3 regions of the Streptomyces sp. NPDC052109 genome follow, and region 2 is predicted to be linked to each of the others. Evidence: predicted binding sites of a transcription regulator. Region 2 holds the regulator's gene; each other region holds the start of a gene.

Region 1 (6,276 bases), on a different contig from region 2:
CATGACCTCGCCGATCCGCCCGTTCCGCAGGTCGACGGCGTACACGGGTGCACGGCTCACGCGTCACCGCCCTTCACGCGAAGGGCCGCCGCCAGCCGGGAGGCCACGCCCAGGTTGCATCGGCCCAGGTCGACCAGGGCGTACGGATGCCCGTGGGCGCCGGTCACCGGATCGATCCGCAGCGACGGCAGGACGATCCCGACGCCGCGCAGGGCTTCACGCAGCCGCTCCACCGCTTCCTCGGCACTCCGGGCGGGCCGCTCGTCCGCCGTCGTTTCCTTCATCTCCATTGCGCCAATTCCTCCACGCTGAGTGTTCGCGTTCACCACACAGAGTGGCCGTCAGCGCTCTAACCTGGCCAGACACGGCGTCCCAACAGACTCTGCTGTCGGACCAGGAGTTGCCATGGCAGGACCGAAGGACCTCGACCCCTCGACATCGCCGCGGGCCTTACTGGGCGCCGAGTTACGGCATGCCCGTGAGCGAAAGGGGCTGAGTCAGGAGCAGTTGGGCCAGCGGCTGTTCGTGAGCGGGTCGTTCATCGGGCAGCTGGAGGCGGGGACCCGGCGGATGCAGCCGGAGTTCGCGCGGATGCTGGACGAGGTGCTGGGGACGGGGGGTTTCTTCTCGCGGAACTGCAGGGCGGCGGCCAAATCGAAGTACGAGGAGCACTTCGAGGTGGTCGCGGAGGCGGAGGCTCAGGCCACGGCGATCCGGGAGTACACGCCGCTGCTGATCCCTGGGCTGCTGCAGACGGCCGCGTACGCACGGGCCGTGAACCGCGCATACGACCCGATGGCACCGGAGGAGACCATCGAGGAGTGGACGGAAGGCCGACTGCAGCGGATCCGTCTACTCGACCACCCAACAAAGCCGTTGTTGTGGGCTGTGCTTGACGAGGCGGCGTTGCGCCGAGAGGCCGGTAGCCGGGCAGTGATGGCGGAGGCCCTGCACCACATCGCCGGACTGGCCGGCCGGAGCCGGGTCATCGTGCAGGTACTGCCCTTCAGCGCGGGGGCGCACGCCGCAATGCAGGGTGCCCTGAAGCTGATGGAGTTCGCGGACGCCGCTCCGCTGGTCTACTTCGAGGGGGTGCGCAACCGGCGGCTGGAGGACGACCCGGCCACCGTCACCCAACTGAGGCTTGTGTACGACCTCCTCGTGGCCCAGGCGCTCTCACGAGAGAAGTCCCTGGCTCTGATTGAGGCGTTGGCGCAGAATTACGCCCATGAGGAACACCCCTGACCACGAGGTGAGCTGGCGCAAGTCGACGTACAGCACCGGCGGCGACAACTGCCTGGAAGTCGCCGACGCCCACCCCACCCTCATCCCCGTCCGCGACTCCAAAACCCCCCAGGGGCCGAGGCTCGTCTTCCGGCCGACGGCCTGGTCCGCGTTCGTCGTTCACCTCAAGCGTCCCCGGAGCTGAGTCGCCGCCTGTTCCGTGAACCCCGTCGGTGAGGGATAAGTCGGCAGCTGCGCGGGCACCGTCGAGTCCTTCTTCTCACCGGGCTTGTCGGCGAAGAGCACGACGGTCAGGGTGAGCCGGGCGTCGTAGGCCACGGTCCACACCGTGCGGCGGGTGGTGCCGCCGCCCGCGCCCGCCGTGAACAGGTTCGCCGGAGGGCCGGCGACCGGGGTGGCCTGGCGGCCGCCCCGCACCGGCGCGGCCGCCGCGCGGGCCGTCTTCTCGGGCAGGACCCGGCGGCGCTCGGGGTGCGCGGAGTAGACGGTCCGGCCGTCGCCGGTGATGCCCGTGACGGTGTACGGCGCCGCGTACACGCCGTCGGCCGCGACCGCCGCGTACGCCGACGTGAGCCGCAGCGGTGTGGGCGCGGCCGTCTTCGGCACCGCGGTGAGCGGCGCGCCGAAGCGCATCCCCGCCAGTGGTCCCAGCACCGAGCCCGCCTCCACCGCCCCGCTCACCGCGTCGTTGAAGGGCTGCCGGGCGTAGTCCGACCCGCCGTACAGCACGCGCACCGCTCGGTCGCCCGGTTCGATGCCGACGACCGCGGTGTGCAGCCGTACACCGCCCTTGGCGGACTTAAGACCTTTGACCTGTTCCGCCGTCGAGTCCTGCAGGGGGAGGTCGAAGGTGGTGCGCACGGTGTAGCCGCCGCTCGCCAGCTGGTCCTCGGTGATGCCGGGCCGGTCGGCGGCCTCCTTCGCCGCGACGTCGACCCGGTACTGCCGCTGCCCGTCGGTGGCTCCCGGCGGACAGAACCGGAACGCCGGGAAGCGGGCCTCGGGGAACGCCCGGCTCAACGCCTACTGCCGGCAGGCCGGTTACCGCGGCGGGGGCCGCGAAGAGCGCGAGCCGCAGCCGGGCGGAGCGCCCAAGTCCTTCACCCTGCTGGAGCAGGGGCTGCGGAAGGCAGGGCAGGGGCATCCGGAAGCGGGGCAGGCGGCGCTCGGCACGCCGGCCGAAACGCCCGAGGGCGGCACCCCCAGCCGGAAGCTGGACGTGCCGCCCTCGGTCCGAAGGACAGGCGATCAACCGTCAGGTCGATCAGAAGTCCATGTCACCGCCCGGCATGCCGCCGCCGGCCGGCGCGGCGGCCTTCTCCGGCTTGTCGGCGATGACGGCCTCGGTGGTGAGGAACAGCGCGGCGATGGAGGCGGCGTTCTGCAGGGCAGAGCGGGTCACCTTCGCCGGGTCGATGATGCCCTCGGCGACCAGGTCGACGTACTCGCCGGTCGCGGCGTTCAGGCCGTGGCCCGGGGTCAGGTTGCGCACCTTCTCCACCACGACACCGCCCTCGAGGCCGGCGTTGACGGCGATCTGCTTCAGCGGGGCCTCGAGCGCGATGCGCACGGCGTTGGCGCCGGTCGCCTCGTCACCCTCGAGCTCCAGCTTCTCGAAGACCTGGGAAGCCTGCAGCAGGGCCACGCCACCACCGGCGACGATGCCCTCCTCGACGGCGGCCTTCGCGTTGCGGACGGCGTCCTCGATGCGGTGCTTGCGCTCCTTGAGCTCCACCTCGGTGGCGGCACCGGCCTTGATGACCGCGACACCGCCGGCGAGCTTCGCCAGGCGCTCCTGCAGCTTCTCGCGGTCGTAGTCCGAGTCGCTGTTCTCGATCTCGGCGCGGATCTGGTTCACGCGGCCGTTGACCTGCTCCGAGGAGCCGGCACCGTCGACGATGGTGGTCTCGTCCTTGGTGATGACGACCTTGCGGGCGCGGCCCAGGAGGTCCAGGGTCGCGTTCTCCAGCTTGAGGCCGACCTCCTCGGAGATGACCTCGCCGCCCGTGAGGATGGCGATGTCGCCGAGCATGGCCTTGCGGCGGTCACCGAAGCCCGGGGCCTTGACGGCGACGGACTTGAAGGTGCCGCGGATCTTGTTGACGACCAGGGTCGACAGGGCCTCGCCCTCGACGTCCTCGGCGATGATCAGCAGCGGCTTGCCCGACTGCATGACCTTCTCCAGGAGCGGGAGCAGGTCCTTGACCGAGGAGATCTTGGAGTTGGCGATGAGGATGTACGGGTCCTCGAGCACCGCCTCCATGCGCTCCATGTCGGTCGCGAAGTAGGCGGAGATGTAGCCCTTGTCGAAGCGCATGCCCTCGGTGAGCTCGAGCTCCAGGCCGAAGGTGTTGCTCTCCTCGACGGTGATGACGCCTTCCTTGCCGACCTTGTCCATGGCCTCGGCGATCAGCTCGCCGATCTGGGTGTCGGCGGCGGAGATGGACGCGGTGGAGGCGATCTGCTCCTTGGTCTCGACGTCCTTCGCCTGCTCCAGCAGGGCGGCGGAGACGGCCTCGACGGCCTTCTCGATACCGCGCTTCAGAGCCATCGGGTTGGCACCGGCGGCGACGTTGCGCAGACCTTCCTTGACGAGGGCCTGGGCGAGCACGGTCGCGGTGGTCGTACCGTCACCGGCGACGTCGTCCGTCTTCTTGGCGACTTCCTTGACCAGCTCGGCGCCGATCTTCTCGTACGGGTCCTCGAGCTCGATCTCCTTGGCGATGGAGACACCATCGTTGGTGATCGTGGGGGCGCCCCACTTCTTCTCGAGGACGACGTTGCGGCCCTTGGGGCCGAGCGTCACCTTGACGGCGTCCGCGAGCTGGTTCATGCCGCGCTCGAGGCCGCGCCGCGCCTCCTCGTCGAACGCGATGATCTTGGCCATGTGAAGTGGTCCCTCCAGGACTGGGGGTGATTCCTTCGGACCGCGCCCGCGCCCGCGACGGACGGCTCGCCGGCCGCGTGGTTCCTTGCCCCACTTGGCCCGCGGGCCTCACCGACCCGGTCCTTCACTGTCACTCTCACCTTCAGAGTGCTAACGCCAATGATTAGCACTCGGCATGGTCGAGTGCAAGCGCCTACAGGGGTACGGATCCGTCGTAAGCCGCCCGCGAACACCGGCGACGATCACCGCCCGCCGTCCGGGCACGCCGAAGGGCCCGCACCCTGTGCGAGGTGCGGGCCCTTCGAAGATGAACAGAAGAACGTCGCTGTCAGCCGACGCGTGCTTCAGCTGGTCGCCAGCCGGACCATGTCCGCCTGCGGGCCCTTCTGACCCTGCGAGATCTCGAAGTCGACCCGCTGTCCCTCTTCCAGGGTGCGGTAACCGTCCATCTGGATCGCGCTGTAGTGGACGAAAACATCCGCACCACCGTCGACCGCGATGAAGCCGTACCCCTTCTCCGCGTTGAACCACTTGACGGTGCCCTGAGCCATGCCTAACTCCCCTATTACTGGCCCTTGCACAGATCCACACTTCGCGGACCCGGGTCAGACCTCACCCCCCATGGGACGGGGGCGTGCGCCGGAACGCGTCGACCGCGGCTGAATGTATCTGTCCAACTGCCGTCTGCAACAGGTCAATCGGACGAGAATTCTGGACGGGAACGGTCCGGAATGTAGTGAGAATTCGCCCGAATTCCGGGCAAGTCGGGCCCCATAAAGGGCACAAAAGCCGCATAAAACCCGCACACTTTGGCTACTTCTTGTCGGGCACGCGGCATGAATACAGGGCCCCCGACCCGTCCGGCCGAGAGCGCGTTCCCCAACTCTACCGCGCTCAATCACACAGAATTGCCCCCTCCGCTTCTCTCGCGGAGGGGGCAATTCGATGAACAATGAGTAACTGAAGTTACCCAAGGTAACGATCAACCGCCGGCGACCGCCGGAATGATGGAGACACCGGCGCCGTCCGGGGTCGTGGTCTCCAGCCCCTGCTCGAAGCGGACGTCGTCGTCATTCACGTAGACATTGACGAACCGGCGCAGCTTGCCCTGGTCGTCCAGGACGCGCGCGGCGATCCCGGTGTGGTTCTTCTCCAGGTCCTCGATGACCTCGGCGAGGGTCGCGCCCTCGGCCGTCACCTCGGCCCGGCCCCCGGTGTAGGTGCGCAGGATGGTGGGGATGCGAACGGTCACGCTCATGCGAGGCCAGCCTCTCGGAAGGAGTCCAGGGTCGGGCGGATGGTGGCGGTGAGGCCGGTCCCGGCCACCGCGTCGAGGGTCTTCAGGCCGTCACCGGTGTTGAGGACCACCGTGGTCTTCGTCGGGTCCAGGGCGCCGTCCTTGAGCAGCTTGCGGGTGACGCCGACGGTCACCCCGCCCGCCGTCTCCGCGAAGATGCCCTCGGTGCGGGCCAGCAGCTTGATGGCGTCGACGACTTCCTCGTCCGTGACGTCCTCCACCGCACCGCCGGTGCGGCGCGCGATGTCCAGGACGTACGGCCCGTCGGCCGGGTTGCCGATGGCCAGGGACTTGGCGATCGTGTTCGGCTTCTGGGGCCGCACGACGTCGTGCCCGGCCTTGAAGGCGGTCGACACCGGCGAGCAGCCCTCGGCCTGGGCGCCGAAGATCTTGTACGGCCTGTCCTCGACCAGACCCAGCTTGATCAGCTCCTGCAGCCCCTTGTCGATCTTCGTGAGCTGGGAGCCGGAGGCGATCGGGACCACGATCTGGTCGGGCAGCCGCCAGCCGAGCTGCTCACAGATCTCGTACGCGAGGGTCTTGGAGCCCTCCGCGTAGTACGGCCGCAGATTGACGTTGACGAAGCCCCAGCCCTCGCCGGCCGGGTCGCCGATCAGCTCGGAGCAGAAACGGTTCACGTCGTCGTAGTTGCCCTCGATGCCGACGAGTTCGCCGCCGTAGACGGCGGCCATCACGACCTTGCCCTGCTCCAGGTCGTGCGGGATGAACACGCAGGAGCGGAAGCCGGCCCGGGCCGCGGCGGCGCCGACGGCACCGGCGAGGTTGCCGGTGGAGGAGCAGGACAGGGTGGTGAAGCCGAAGGCGCGCGCGGCCTCCAGGGCCTGGG
Region 2 (6,276 bases):
CGGATGACGATAGGAGAACCGGTCGGCCCGTGCCTACGACACGCCGAAACGCGCCGCCAGCGCGTCGCGTTGCCGTCGTACGAATCCCGCGTCCACCACCGCTCCGTGACCGGGTACGTACAACGCGTCCTCGCCGCCCAGGGAGAGCAGCCGGTCCAGGGCGTCCGGCCAGCGGGACGGAAGTGCGTCGGGGCCGGCCTGGGGCTCGCCCGACTCCTCGACCAGGTCGCCGCAGAAGACCACCTCCGGCGCGCCGGGGACCAGGATCGCGAGGTCGTTCGCCGTGTGCCCAGGGCCCACGTTCGCCAGCAGCGCCTGGCGGCCGGCGCCGAGGTCCAGCGTCCACTCGCCGCAGACCAGGTGGCGCGGGGACACCAGCGCGTCCACCGCCTCGTCGGCGTCGGTCACGGAGAGCCCGTTCCGCACGGCGTCCCGGCGCAGTTCCGTGCGTTCGTGGGCGAACACCGCGTCGACCCCCACCGCCGCGTACACCTCGGCCCCCGCGAAGACGGGCGCCCCGAAGACATGATCGAAGTGGGGATGGGTCAGCGCGAGATGGGTCACACGGCCGCCGGCCAGTTCCTCGGCCTGCGCCCGCAGCCGCGCCCCCTCGGCCAGGCTGGCGCCGGCGTCCACCATCAGCGCCGTACCCTCCCCGAGGACCAGCCCGGCCGTGCAGTCCCAGCCGGGCAGCCGGCAGCGGCCGGCCCCGGCGGCCAGCCGCTCCCACCCCAGCTCTTCCCAAGTCACCGTCATACCGCGACGCTAGCCCCAGGAGCCGCCGCGACCGCACCGACCTTGCCCTGGGTGTACCCGACAGCCGTACACTGGGCCGGGAACGCTGGCACTCGCGTGCGAAGAGTGCCAGGCGGACGGAACCGCGGGACAGAGGGGACGACGTGCTGGAGGTGCGCGCGGATGCTGAGTGAACGCAGGCTTCAGGTGCTGCGCGCCATCGTCCAGGACTACGTCGGCACCGAGGAGCCGGTCGGGTCGAAGGCCCTGACCGAGCGGCACAACCTCGGCGTGTCCCCGGCGACGGTCCGCAACGACATGGCGGCCCTGGAGGACGAGGGGTTCATCGCCCAGCCGCACACGAGTGCGGGGCGCATCCCCACGGACAAGGGCTACCGGCTGTTCGTGGACAAGCTGGCGGGCGTCAAGCCGATGACCGCGCCCGAGCGGCGGGCGATCCAGAACTTCCTGGAGGGTGCCGTCGACCTCGACGACGTGGTGGCGCGGACCGTGCGGCTGCTCGCGCAGCTCACGCGGCAGGTCGCCGTCGTGCAGTACCCGTCCCTGACCCGGTCCACCGTCCGGCACGTGGAGCTGCTCTCGCTCGCCCCCGCGCGCGTGATGCTCGTGCTGATCACGGACACCGGCCGGGTCGAGCAGCGGATGGTGGACTGCCCGGCGCCGTTCGGGGAGGCGTCGCTCGCGGATCTTCGCGCCCGGCTGAACAGCCGGGTCGCGGGGCGCCGGTTCACGGACGTGCCGAAGCTGGTCGAGGACCTCCCGGACGCCTTCGAGCCGGAGGACCGCGGTACGGTCTCCACGGTGCTCTCCACCCTCCTGGAGACACTCGTCGAGGAGAACGAGGAGCGGCTGATGATCGGCGGGACCGCCAATCTCACCCGCTTCGGACATGACTTCCCCCTCACGATCCGGCCCGTCCTGGAGGCCCTTGAGGAGCACGTGGTGCTCCTCAAGCTCCTCGGCGAGGCCAAGGATCCGGGCGTGATGGTGCGCATCGGGCACGAGAACGCCCACGAGGGACTCAACTCCACCTCCGTCGTGTCGGTCGGCTACGGTTCGGGCGGCGAGGCGGTTGCCAAGCTCGGCGTGGTCGGACCGACCCGCATGGACTACCCGGGAACGATGGGAGCGGTACGCGCAGTGGCACGGTACGTCGGACAGATCCTGGCGGAGTCGTAAGTGGCCACGGACTACTACGCCGTTCTCGGCGTGCGCCGCGACGCGTCGCAGGATGAGATCAAGAAGGCGTTCCGCCGGCTCGCCCGCGAGCTGCACCCGGACGTCAACCCCGACCCGAAGACCCAGGAGCGGTTCAAGGAGATCAACGCCGCTTACGAGGTGCTGTCGGACCCGCAGAAGAAGCAGGTCTACGACCTCGGCGGCGATCCGCTCTCCCAGTCCGGCGGCGCCGGCGCGGGCGGCTTCGGGGCCGGCGGCTTCGGCAACTTCTCCGACATCATGGACGCGTTCTTCGGCACGGCGTCGCAGCGCGGGCCCCGCTCGCGCACCCGCCGCGGCCAGGACGCGATGATCCGGATCGAGGTCGAGCTGGACGAGGCGGCCTTCGGGACCACCAAGGACATCCAGGTCGACACCGCGGTCGTCTGCAACACCTGCAACGGCGAGGGCGCGGCTCCGGGCACCACCGCCCAGACGTGTGACATGTGCCGTGGCCGCGGAGAGGTCTCCCAGGTCACCCGGTCCTTCCTGGGCCAGGTCATGACCTCGCGTCCCTGCCCCCAGTGCCAGGGCTTCGGCACGGTCGTGCCGACCCCGTGCCCGGAGTGCGCCGGCGACGGCCGCGTCCGCTCCCGCCGGACCCTGACCGTGAAGATCCCGGCCGGTGTCGACAACGGCACCCGGATCCAGCTCGCCGGTGAGGGCGAGGTCGGTCCGGGCGGGGGTCCCGCCGGTGACCTGTACGTCGAGATCCACGAGCTGCCGCACGCCACCTTCCAGCGGCGCGGCGACGACCTGCACTGCACGGTCACCATCCCGATGACCGCGGCCTCCCTCGGCACCAAGGTGCCGCTGGAGACGCTGGACGGCATGGAGGAGGTCGACATCCGGCCCGGCACCCAGTCCGGCCAGTCGATCCCGCTGCACAGCCGGGGTGTCACACATCTGCGCGGCGGCGGCCGGGGTGACCTGGTCGTACACGTCGAGGTGCAGACGCCGACCAAGCTGGACCCCGAGCAGGAGCGGCTGCTGCGCGAGCTGGCCAAGCTGCGCGGCGAGGAGCGACCGCAGGGGCAGTTCCAGCCCGGGCAGCAGGGGTTGTTCTCGCGGTTGAAGGACGCGTTCAACGGGCGCTGAGCCACTGGCCACGGGGTGCCCCGGCACCCCGTATGCCAGCGGTTTATGCCATCGGACGCCCGGATTCGGACTCGTTCGAGGGACGTGACAACATGCGGTCATGTCCTCCGCGCTGACCGATCTCTTCCCCCACCCGATCGTGCAGGCCCCCATGGCGGGCGGTGTCTCCGTCCCGCAGCTCGCCGCCGCCGTCTCCGAGGCCGGTGGTCTCGGGTTCCTCGCCGCCGGATACAAGACCGCCGACGGCATGTACCAGGAGATCAAGCAGCTGCGGGGGCTCACGAGCCGCCCGTTCGGCGTGAACGTGTTCATGCCGCAGCCCGAGTATGCCGAGTCGGGTGCCGTCGAGGTCTACGCCCACCAGCTGGCCGGCGAGGCCGCCTGGTACGAGACCGAGCTGGGCGATCCGGACAGCGGCCGCGACGACGGCTACGACGCCAAGCTCGCGGTACTCCTCGACAACCCGGTGCCGGTGGTCTCCTTCCACTTCGGTGTGCCGAGCCGGGAGGTGTTCGACAAGCTGCGCCGGGCCGGCACCCTCACGCTGGTCACCGCCACCACCGCCGAGGAGGCCCGCGCGGTCGAGCAGGCCGGCGCGGACGCGGTGATCGCGCAGGGCGTGGAGGCCGGCGGTCATCAGGGCACCCATCGGGACCTGGCCGAGAACGACGGTTCCGGCATCGGACTGCTGTCGCTGGTCGCGCAGATCCGCGAGGCCGTGGGCATTCCGGTCGTCGCCGCCGGTGGCATCATGCGCGGCAGCCAGATCGCCGCCGTCCTCGCGGCCGGCGCGAGCGCGGCCCAGCTGGGCACCGCCTTCCTCGCCACCCCCGAGTCCGGCGCCGACGCCCTGCACAAGCGGGCGCTGACCGACCCCCTGTTCGCGCGCACCGAGCTGACGCGCGCGTTCTCCGGGCGGCCGGCGCGCGGTCTGGTCAACCGGTTCATGCGCGAGCACGGGCCGTACGCCCCCGCCGCCTACCCGGAGGTCCACCACCTCACCTCGCCGCTGCGCAAGGCGGCCGCCAAGGCCGGGGACGCGCAGGGCATGGCGCTGTGGGCCGGCCAGGGCCACCGGCTGTCCCGGGAGTTGCCGGCCGGGCGGCTGGTGGAGGTACTGGCCGCCGAACTCGACGCCGCCCGGACAGCGTTGTCGGCCGAGGACGGCCTGGGCGGCCCGCGATGACCGCGCCGGTGTTCGTCGTCGACTCGCTCCAGGGCGTGGGCCCCGGCTCGCTCGTCGACGTGCGCGGCCCCGAGGGGCGGCACGCGGTCTCCGTACGGAGGTTGCAGCCCGGGGAGAACGTGGTGCTGACGGACGGCCAGGGGCGGGGCGCCGCCGGTGTCGTCGTCAGTGTGTCGGGCAAGGACCACCTGGTGGTCGAGCCGTTCGAGTTTCCGGTGGAACCCGAGCCGAGCCCCCGGATCACCGTCGTCCAGGGCCTGCCCAAGGGCGACCGTGGCGAGCTGGCCGTGGAGACGATGACGGAGACCGGCGTCGACGCGATCGTGCCCTGGCAGGCCGCCCGCTGCATCACCCAGTGGAAGGGCGACCGGGGCCTGAAGGCGCTCGCCAAGTGGCGGGCCACCGCGCGCGAGGCGGGCAAACAGTCCCGCCGGCTGCGCTTCCCGGAGGTCGCGGACGCCGCGACCACCAAGCAGGTTGCCGCACGTCTCGCCACGGCCGACTTCGCCGCCGTGCTCCACTCCGACTTCGAGCACGGGAGCCGGCCGCTGGCGACCGCCGAACTGCCCGCAGAGGGCGAGATCGTGCTGGTCGTCGGTCCCGAAGGCGGCGTCGCCCGGGACGAGCTCGCGCTCTTCGAGGAGGCGGGTGCCAAGGCGTACGTGCTCGGCCCCACCGTGCTGCGGACATCGACCGCCGGCACCGCCGCCGCGGCCCTGCTGCTGGGCCGTACCGGCCGCTGGTCCTGACACCTGGGGGACACCGTGGAACTCGCCCAAGTACGGCTGCTGGTGACCGACTTCGCCGCCTGCTACCGCTTCTACGCCCACGTGCTCGGCCTCAAGCCGCAGTCCGGGGCGACCGAGGGGCCGTACGAGAAGTTCAGCCCGCACACCGGCTCCGCAGGGATCGCGCTGCAGGACCGGGCGATGATGGCCGAGATCCTGGACGAGCTGGGCGAGACGGCCACGGGGCACCGCTCCCTGGTCGTCCTGCGTGTCGACGACCTGGACGCCTACTGCACGGAGATCACCTCCCGCGGCGCGACCCTGCTGCACGGCCCTGCCCCCCTGACCGACCGCATGCGGGTGGCCCACCTCAAGGACCCGGAGGACAACGTGGTCGAACTCCAGCAGTGGCTGCTGCTGCGGGGCTGACGGCGACCGCGGGCAGCAACGTCCACCCGTCCCGTCCACCTGTGGCCGGCTCCAGCCGCCGTATTCCTCCCGAACGGGTGAGTGGCCGTAAGCGGCCTTCCGTGCCCCCCGCGGCGGTGGCACTCTGCCCTGCATGGGGGTTCTACGACGGAATCGGCGGGGGACGCGGCTCGTGGCCGTGGTGGGGCTGGTCGTCGGTGGCGGTGCGGCCGTGGTCGCGTGCCAACCCGGTGATCTGAGCACCGCCGGTGCCGCCTACACCACCGACACCACGGCGACGGCCAGGCTCGAGCAGCAGCACGTCGACGTCGGTTGGCTCACCTGCACCGGTGACTACGGCGACGGCGGCAAGGCGGCGGGTGGGGCTCCCTCGGCGAGCGAGACCACCGTCGTCTCTGTCGACTGCCGGGGCGAGACCAAGGACAGACGGAAGATCACCGTCACCGGCAAGGTCACCAAGGCCGTCGTCGGTGCGTGTGTACGCGGCGATCTGACGGCGAAGGTCGGCGGCAGACAGGTGTTCCACGTCGACGGGCTCGGCGACTGCGAGGCCACGCCCGGGCCCACGTACAGGCCGCCCACCCATCGTCCCGGCGGAGGGCAGCCGACCGTGACCGTCACCGTCACCCGCACTCTGTGGTGCAAGGGGGATCCCACCTGCTGGCCCGTCCAGGGCAAGTGATCGGAACCGGGGGCGGGGCACACCGGTCGCTGCGTACAGTGACGGGGTGACTCAGGGTGCTTCGACGCGAACCACGACGTCCTCCGCCTATCTCCGATTCCCCCATGTTCACGGCGAGCTGGTGACGTTCGTCGCCGAGGACGACGTGTGGCTCGCGCCGCTCGACGGCGGCCGGGCCT
Region 3 (6,276 bases), on a different contig from region 2:
GGCGAAGTCGATGCGCGGCGTGAAACCCGCCCCCTCGCACACCTCGACCAGCTGGCCGCGGCAGCGCGGGCAGCCCGCGATCCAGGGCTCCTGGGCCAGCTCGCCGATGGCGACGGTCTCCGCGCGCGCGAGGCGGTGCCGCTCCGGCACCAGGGCGACGAGACGGTCGGTCAGCAGCGGCCGTACGACCAGGTCGTCCCAGTCCTCGGCGACCTCCGCACCCTCGTAGCGGAAGGCCAGAGCCAGGTCGCAGTCACCCTCCCGCAACAGCGACACGGATCTCGGCGGCTCGGCCTCCTCCAGGGAGACACGGGTGCCGGGGTGGGCGGCACGCAGGGCGGCGAGGGCAGTGGGGACCAGGGTGGAGCTGCCGCTGGGGAAGGAGACCAGCCGGACCCGGCCGGCGCGCAGGCCCGCGATGGCGGCGACCTCCTCCTCGGCCGCCGTGAGTCCGGCGAGGATGCCGGAAGCGTGCCTGACCAGGGCTTCGCCGGCCTGGGTCAGCCGCATCTCGCGGCCGCTGCGGACCAGCAGCGGGGTGCCGACCGAGGACTCCAGGGCCTTCATCTGCTGGCTGACGGCGGGCTGGGTGCAGCCCAGTTCGCGCCCCGCCGCCGAGAAGGATCCGGTGGTGGCGACGGCGCGCAGGACGCGGAGATGACGGGCCTCGATCACCCTCTGAGCATAAGGGCAGCTTGGGGACGGTGTGAAATATTCGGTCGACGCTTTGAGGTGGGACCCGTACCGTGTGGGCATGAAGCTTCTCTCGGTCAATCTGGGCCGCCCGCGGCCGGTGCCGTACACGGACCAGGCGGAGGGTGTCACGGGCATCGACAAGAAGCCGTCGGCCGGACCGGTGCGGGTCGCGGCACCGGGCCCCAAGGGCGTCGGCGCGAGCGGGCTGGCCGGGGACGCGGTCTGCGAGTTGCGGCACCACGGCGGGGACGACCAGGCGGTGTACGCCTACGCGCGCGAGGACCTCGACGACTGGGAGCGCGAACTCGGCCGATCATTGGCCAACGGTTGCTTCGGAGAGAACCTCACGACCGACGGCCTGGTCGTCTCCGACGCGCTGATCGGCGAGCGGTGGCGGATCGGTTCCGAGGTGGTTCTGGAGGTGACCTCGGGCCGGATTCCGTGCCGCACGTTCCAGGGCCATCTGGGCGAGCGCGGCTGGGTCAAGAGATTCACGCGGAAGGGCGCAACGGGTGCCTACCTCCGGGTGATCGAACCGGGCGAGATACGGGCGGGCGATCCGATCGAGATCGTGCACCGGCCGGACCACGGAGTGACGGCGGCGATGCAGTTCCGCGCGGTCACCACCGAGCGGCAGCTGCTGCCGCGGCTGCTCGCGGCGGGCGAGGCACTGCACTCGGAGACGCTGGCGAAGGCGCGCAAGTACCTGGCCGAGCAGGCGGGCTGACCGGCCGTCGGCCGCCGGGGCGGCGGCCGTCCGGGCGGTGCCGCACGGGGAGGCAGTCGCCGCCGTCCGGGCCCCCGATGGAGCGGACACGTTCGCTCCGGCGCCATCTCCGGGTCACTACGCTTGGGCCATGACAACGGCTCTGATTACGGGATCGACCGCGGGGATCGGCGCCGCGTTCACGCGGCGGCTGGCGGCTGACGGGCACGACCTGGTCCTGGTGGCCCGGGACACCAAGCGGCTGCGCGAACAGGCGACGGAACTGCACGACCGGCATGGCGTCGAGGTGGAGGTGCTGACCGCCGACCTGTCCGAGGACAAGGGCATCGAGGCGGTGGCCGACCGCCTCGGCGACCGGAAGAGCCCGGTCGACCTGCTGATCAACAACGCCGGCTTCGGCAACAAGGGGCGCTATCTCGACGTCTCCATGGCCGACGAACTGAAGATGCTCAAGGTGCACTGCGAGGCGGTGCTCCGGCTGACCTCGGCGGCGGCCGAGGCGATGCGCGAACGGGGGCGCGGCGGGATCGTCAACGTGGCTTCCGTGGCCGCGTTCGTGCCGCGCGGCACCTACGGCGCCTCCAAGGCATGGGTCGTGCAGTTCACGCAGGGCGCGGCCAGGGACCTGGCCGGCAGTGGCGTCCGCCTGATGGCCCTGTGCCCCGGTTTCGTGCGCACCGAGTTCCACCAGCGGGCCGGGATGGGCACGGACAACATCCCGGGCTGGATGTGGCTGGACGCCGACAAGCTGGTCGCGACGGCCCTGACCGACCTGGCCCGCGGCAAGTCCCTGTCGATCCCCGACCCCCGCTACAAGGCCCTGACGGGCCTGGCCAAGGTGGCTCCGCGGGGACTGCTGGGCGGCATCTCCTCCCGGACCGGGCGCAAGTACGGGCCGCAGTAGCGGACAGGTGGCGCTGCCGTCCCGGTGCGAAAATGAGCGTGACACAACCGGGGCAGGGGGGCCGGGAGGCGGCGTCATGACCTTCGTACAGCTCATCGAGTGCAGGACGAGCCGGCTGGACGAGATGAACCGGCTGATGGACGACTGGGTCGCGCAGACCAAGGGGAGACGGACGGCGACGCACGCGCTGGTCGGCAAGGACCGCTCGGACGCGGCGCACGTCGTCGAAGTCGTGGAGTTCCCGTCGTACGAGGAGGCGATGCGGAACTCGAACCTCCCGGAGACCGACAAGATCTTTCAGGGGATCGTCGCCCTGTGCGACGAGATGCCGACCTTCACCGATCTGGACGTCGTGCGGGACGAGCGGCTGGCCGAGGACACCGTGCGGCGGTTCTACGAGGCGCTCACGACCGCGGGCGAACTGCCGCCGCTCAACGACCTGCTGGACGAGGACGTCCACAGCCACGATCCGATGAATCCGCAGGACACCATCGGCCTGGACAACGTCCGTGCCGAGTACCGGATGTGGCGCGGCGCCTTCGACTTCACGTTCACGCTCGAGGACGTGCTCACCCAGGACGACCGGGCCTGCGCACGCTGGACCTGGGAGGCCACGCACAAGGGCGACTTCCTGGGGATCCCGCCGACCGGCCGACACGTCACCATGACCGGGACGACGCTGTTCCGCTTCGGGCACGACGGCAAGATCGCCGAGACCTGGTGGCAGGAGGACCAGCTGGGGCTGATGCAGCAGCTGGGGGCGCTGGACGAGTTGGAGCAGTAGCCTCCGGCACGGCAAGACAGGGCGAAGGCCCGGCGCCCCACGCGGGGTGCCGGGCCTTCGTCACGAGCGTGTCGCTCAGTGGGCGTGGCCGTGGCCGTGGCCCGCGGCAGCCGGCTCCTCCTCTTCCTTCTTCTCGACGACCAGGGTCTCGGTCGTGAGCAGCAGGGAGGCGATGGAGGCGGCGTTCTCCAGGGCGGAGCGGGTGACCTTCACCGGGTCGATGACGCCGGCCTTGACCAGGTCGCCGTACTCGCCGGTGGCGGCGTTGTAGCCCTGCCCCTTCTCCAGGTCCTTGACCTTGGAGACGATGACGTAGCCCTCCTGGCCGGCGTTCTCGCCGATCCAGCGCAGCGGCTCGACGACCGCGTTACGGACGACCGCGACACCGGTGGCCTCGTCGCCGGACTTGTCGAGGTTGCCCTCGAGGACCTTGGAGGCGTGGACCAGGGCGGAGCCACCACCGGAGACGATGCCCTCCTCGACCGCGGCGCGGGTCGCGGAGATGGCGTCCTCCAGACGGTGCTTCTTCTCCTTCAGCTCCACCTCGGTGGCGGCGCCGACCTTGATCACGCACACGCCGCCGGCCAGCTTCGCGAGGCGCTCCTGGAGCTTCTCGCGGTCCCAGTCGGAGTCGGTGTTCTCGATCTCGGCCTTGATCTGCGCGACGCGGCCGTGGACGTCCTCGGACTTGCCGGCACCGTCGACGATGGTGGTGTCGTCCTTGGTGACCGTCACGCGGCGGGCGGAGCCCAGCACGTCCAGGCCGGCCTGGTCGAGCTTGAGGCCGACCTCCTCGGAGATGACGGTGGCGCCGGTGAGGACGGCCATGTCCTGCAGCATCGCCTTGCGGCGGTCGCCGAAGCCGGGGGCCTTCACCGCGACGGCGTTGAAGGTGCCGCGGATCTTGTTGACGACCAGGGTCGACAGGGCCTCGCCCTCGACGTCCTCGGCGATGATCAGCAGCGGCTTGGAGGAGCCGGCCTGGATGACCTTCTCCAGCAGCGGCAGCAGGTCCTGGATGGAGCTGATCTTGCCCTGGTTGATGAGGATGTACGGGTCGTCGAGAACGGCCTCCATGCGCTCCTGGTCCGTCACGAAGTACGGCGACAGGTAGCCCTTGTCGAAGGCCATGCCCTCGGTGAAGTCGAGCTCCAGACCGAAGGTGTTGGACTCCTCGACGGTGATGACACCGTCCTTGCCGACCTTGTCCATCGCCTCGGCGATGAGCTCGCCGACCTGCTGGTCCTGGGCGGACAGCGCGGCGACGGCGGCGATGTCGGACTTCTCGTCGATCGGGCGGGCCGAGGCCAGCAGCTCATCGGAGACGGCCTTGACGGCGGCGTCGATGCCCTTCTTCAGGGCGGCCGGGGAGGCGCCGGCGGCGACGTTCTTCAGGCCCTCGCGCACCAGCGCCTGGGCGAGCACGGTGGCGGTGGTGGTGCCGTCACCCGCGATGTCGTTGGTCTTGGTCGCCACCTCCTTCACCAGCTGGGCGCCGAGGTTCTCGTACGGGTCCTCGATCTCCACCTCGCGGGCGATCGTGACACCGTCGTTGGTGATGGTCGGGGCGCCGAACTTCTTGTCGATGACGACGTTGCGGCCCCGGGGGCCGATCGTCACCTTCACCGTGTCGGCCAGCTTGTTGACGCCGCGCTCAAGGGCGCGACGGGCGTCCTCGTCGAACTTCAGAATCTTCGCCATGACAGCGGAAGCCCTCTCGGAAATCTGTGGGTGCAAAGACAACTGCGCCCCGGGCGCCCGGCTTCGTTATCGGTCGCGGGGGCCAGGGGCGCAGTTCAAGAGCAAAGTTGCTCGGGGTGAATTACTTCTCGATGATCGCGAGCACGTCGCGAGCCGAGAGGACGAGGTACTCCTCGCCGTTGTACTTCACCTCGGTGCCGCCGTACTTGCTGTACAGGACGACGTCGCCGACCTTGACGTCGAGCGGAAGGCGCTCGCCGTTCTCGAAGCGGCCCGGGCCCACGGCGAGGACGGCGCCCTCCTGGGGCTTCTCCTTCGCGGTGTCCGGGATGACCAGGCCAGAGGCGGTGGTCTGCTCGGCGTCGAGCGGCTGGACCACGATGCGGTCCTCGAGCGGCTTGATGGCAACCTTGGAGCTGGTGGTCGTCACGATCCGACCTCCCCCTTCGGAGATCTCACGGGGTTAACTGTCTGAGGTGGCGACCAGGTCGATCCGTCGTCGCGGGTGCCGGACCTGCCCGTCGCGTTTGTTGGCACTCTCCCTCGGGGAGTGCCAGAGCCGAGACTATGACCGGGGTTAGCACTCGGTCAAGCGGAGTGCCAATGCGGTGCGGCGCGTCGGCCGAAATCCTGGTCCGCGCAGGGTTGCCCTGCGGCCCGGCGCCGTCCCGCCGCACCGGGTTCGCTCCGCCCCCGGCCCCCGCTGCCGGGCCTTCCGGCCCCGTCCTCGAGCGCCGGACGGGCTGATCTCCGCCGACCGGCGCCGGACGGGTGCCCTACAGGTAGTCCTCCAGCCGCCCCACCGTCAGCCCCCTCTGCTGCACCCTCCGCAGCAGGCGCGTGGTGCGCTCCCGCAGGGTCGGACCCGCCATCTCGTCCGGTCCGACGAGGACGATGTCGCCGGGGCGGAGGTGGCGCGCGCCGCGGGTGTAGACGAGGTCGGCCGGGGTCATCGCGGCGCGCCACAGGACGACCGCCGAGATGCCGCAGTCCGCGGCCGCGCGCAGGGTCGTGGTGTCGTACGAGCCGTACGGCGGGCGGAAGAGGCGGGGGCGCAGGCCGAGGCTGGACCTGAGCCGGTCCTGCTGGCCGCAGATCTCGGCGCGCTGTCCGGCGTACGGCAGTCCGGCCAGCGCGCGGTGGTCGAGGGTGTGGTTCTGGATGCCGGCGCCCAGCTGGTGCAGGCGGGCGAAGTGGCCGTAGTCGGGACCGGCGGCGCTGTCGGTGAGGAACATGCTCACCGGGAGCCGTAGTTCGCGGACCATGTCGACGAAACGGGGGTCCTTCTCGGCGCCGTCGTCGTAGGTGAGGAAGACGACCCGGTCGCGGGTGGGGATGTGGTCCATGACCCGGGGCAGGGCGCGGCCCGCGCTCTGCGGGGTGAGGGCGAGCGCGCGGGCGGCGGGCCGCGGCGGCCGGGCGAGGGGCTCGGTCAGGCCCCAGCGGCGGTAGGCCTGGTCGGGG

The links. The regulator HrcA, encoded in region 2, represses chaperone genes, less so after heat shock. The targets are predictions, from matches to a motif close to TTNGCACTCNGNNNNNCNGAGTGCNAA.
Region 1: groL (chaperonin GroEL) is a predicted target of HrcA. The motif match lies at 4,296-4,322, and genes of this name have one in related genera.
Region 3: groES (co-chaperone GroES) is a predicted target of HrcA. The motif match lies at 5,390-5,416, and genes of this name have one in related genera.

What each region holds. Positions count from the first base shown of each region.
Region 1 covers NZ_JBFAWF010000010.1:52,825-59,100, reverse strand. Annotated here, with positions in the region: gene AB0L59_RS21310 (hypothetical protein) at 1-60, opposite strand, end outside; gene AB0L59_RS21305 (hypothetical protein) at 57-290, opposite strand; gene AB0L59_RS21300 (helix-turn-helix transcriptional regulator) at 406-1,245, shown strand; gene AB0L59_RS21295 (DUF397 domain-containing protein) at 1,229-1,429, shown strand; gene AB0L59_RS21290 (hypothetical protein) at 1,405-2,265, opposite strand; gene groL (chaperonin GroEL) at 2,510-4,132, opposite strand; gene AB0L59_RS21280 (cold-shock protein) at 4,477-4,683, opposite strand; gene AB0L59_RS21275 (ubiquitin-like small modifier protein 1) at 5,115-5,390, opposite strand; gene thrC (threonine synthase) at 5,387-6,276, opposite strand, start outside.
Region 2 covers NZ_JBFAWF010000001.1:572,030-578,305, forward strand. Annotated here, with positions in the region: gene AB0L59_RS02605 (MBL fold metallo-hydrolase) at 34-756, opposite strand; gene hrcA (heat-inducible transcriptional repressor HrcA) at 919-1,935, shown strand; gene dnaJ (molecular chaperone DnaJ) at 1,936-3,072, shown strand; gene AB0L59_RS02620 (nitronate monooxygenase) at 3,173-4,258, shown strand; gene AB0L59_RS02625 (16S rRNA (uracil(1498)-N(3))-methyltransferase) at 4,255-5,007, shown strand; gene AB0L59_RS02630 (VOC family protein) at 5,023-5,415, shown strand; gene AB0L59_RS02635 (hypothetical protein) at 5,549-6,097, shown strand; gene AB0L59_RS02640 (PDZ domain-containing protein) at 6,144-6,276, shown strand, end outside.
Region 3 covers NZ_JBFAWF010000002.1:339,398-345,673, forward strand. Annotated here, with positions in the region: gene AB0L59_RS07040 (LysR family transcriptional regulator) at 1-675, opposite strand, end outside; gene AB0L59_RS07045 (MOSC domain-containing protein) at 755-1,423, shown strand; gene AB0L59_RS07050 (SDR family oxidoreductase) at 1,554-2,327, shown strand; gene AB0L59_RS07055 (ester cyclase) at 2,404-3,111, shown strand; gene groL (chaperonin GroEL) at 3,187-4,812, opposite strand; gene groES (co-chaperone GroES) at 4,934-5,242, opposite strand; gene AB0L59_RS07070 (polysaccharide deacetylase family protein) at 5,589-6,276, opposite strand, start outside.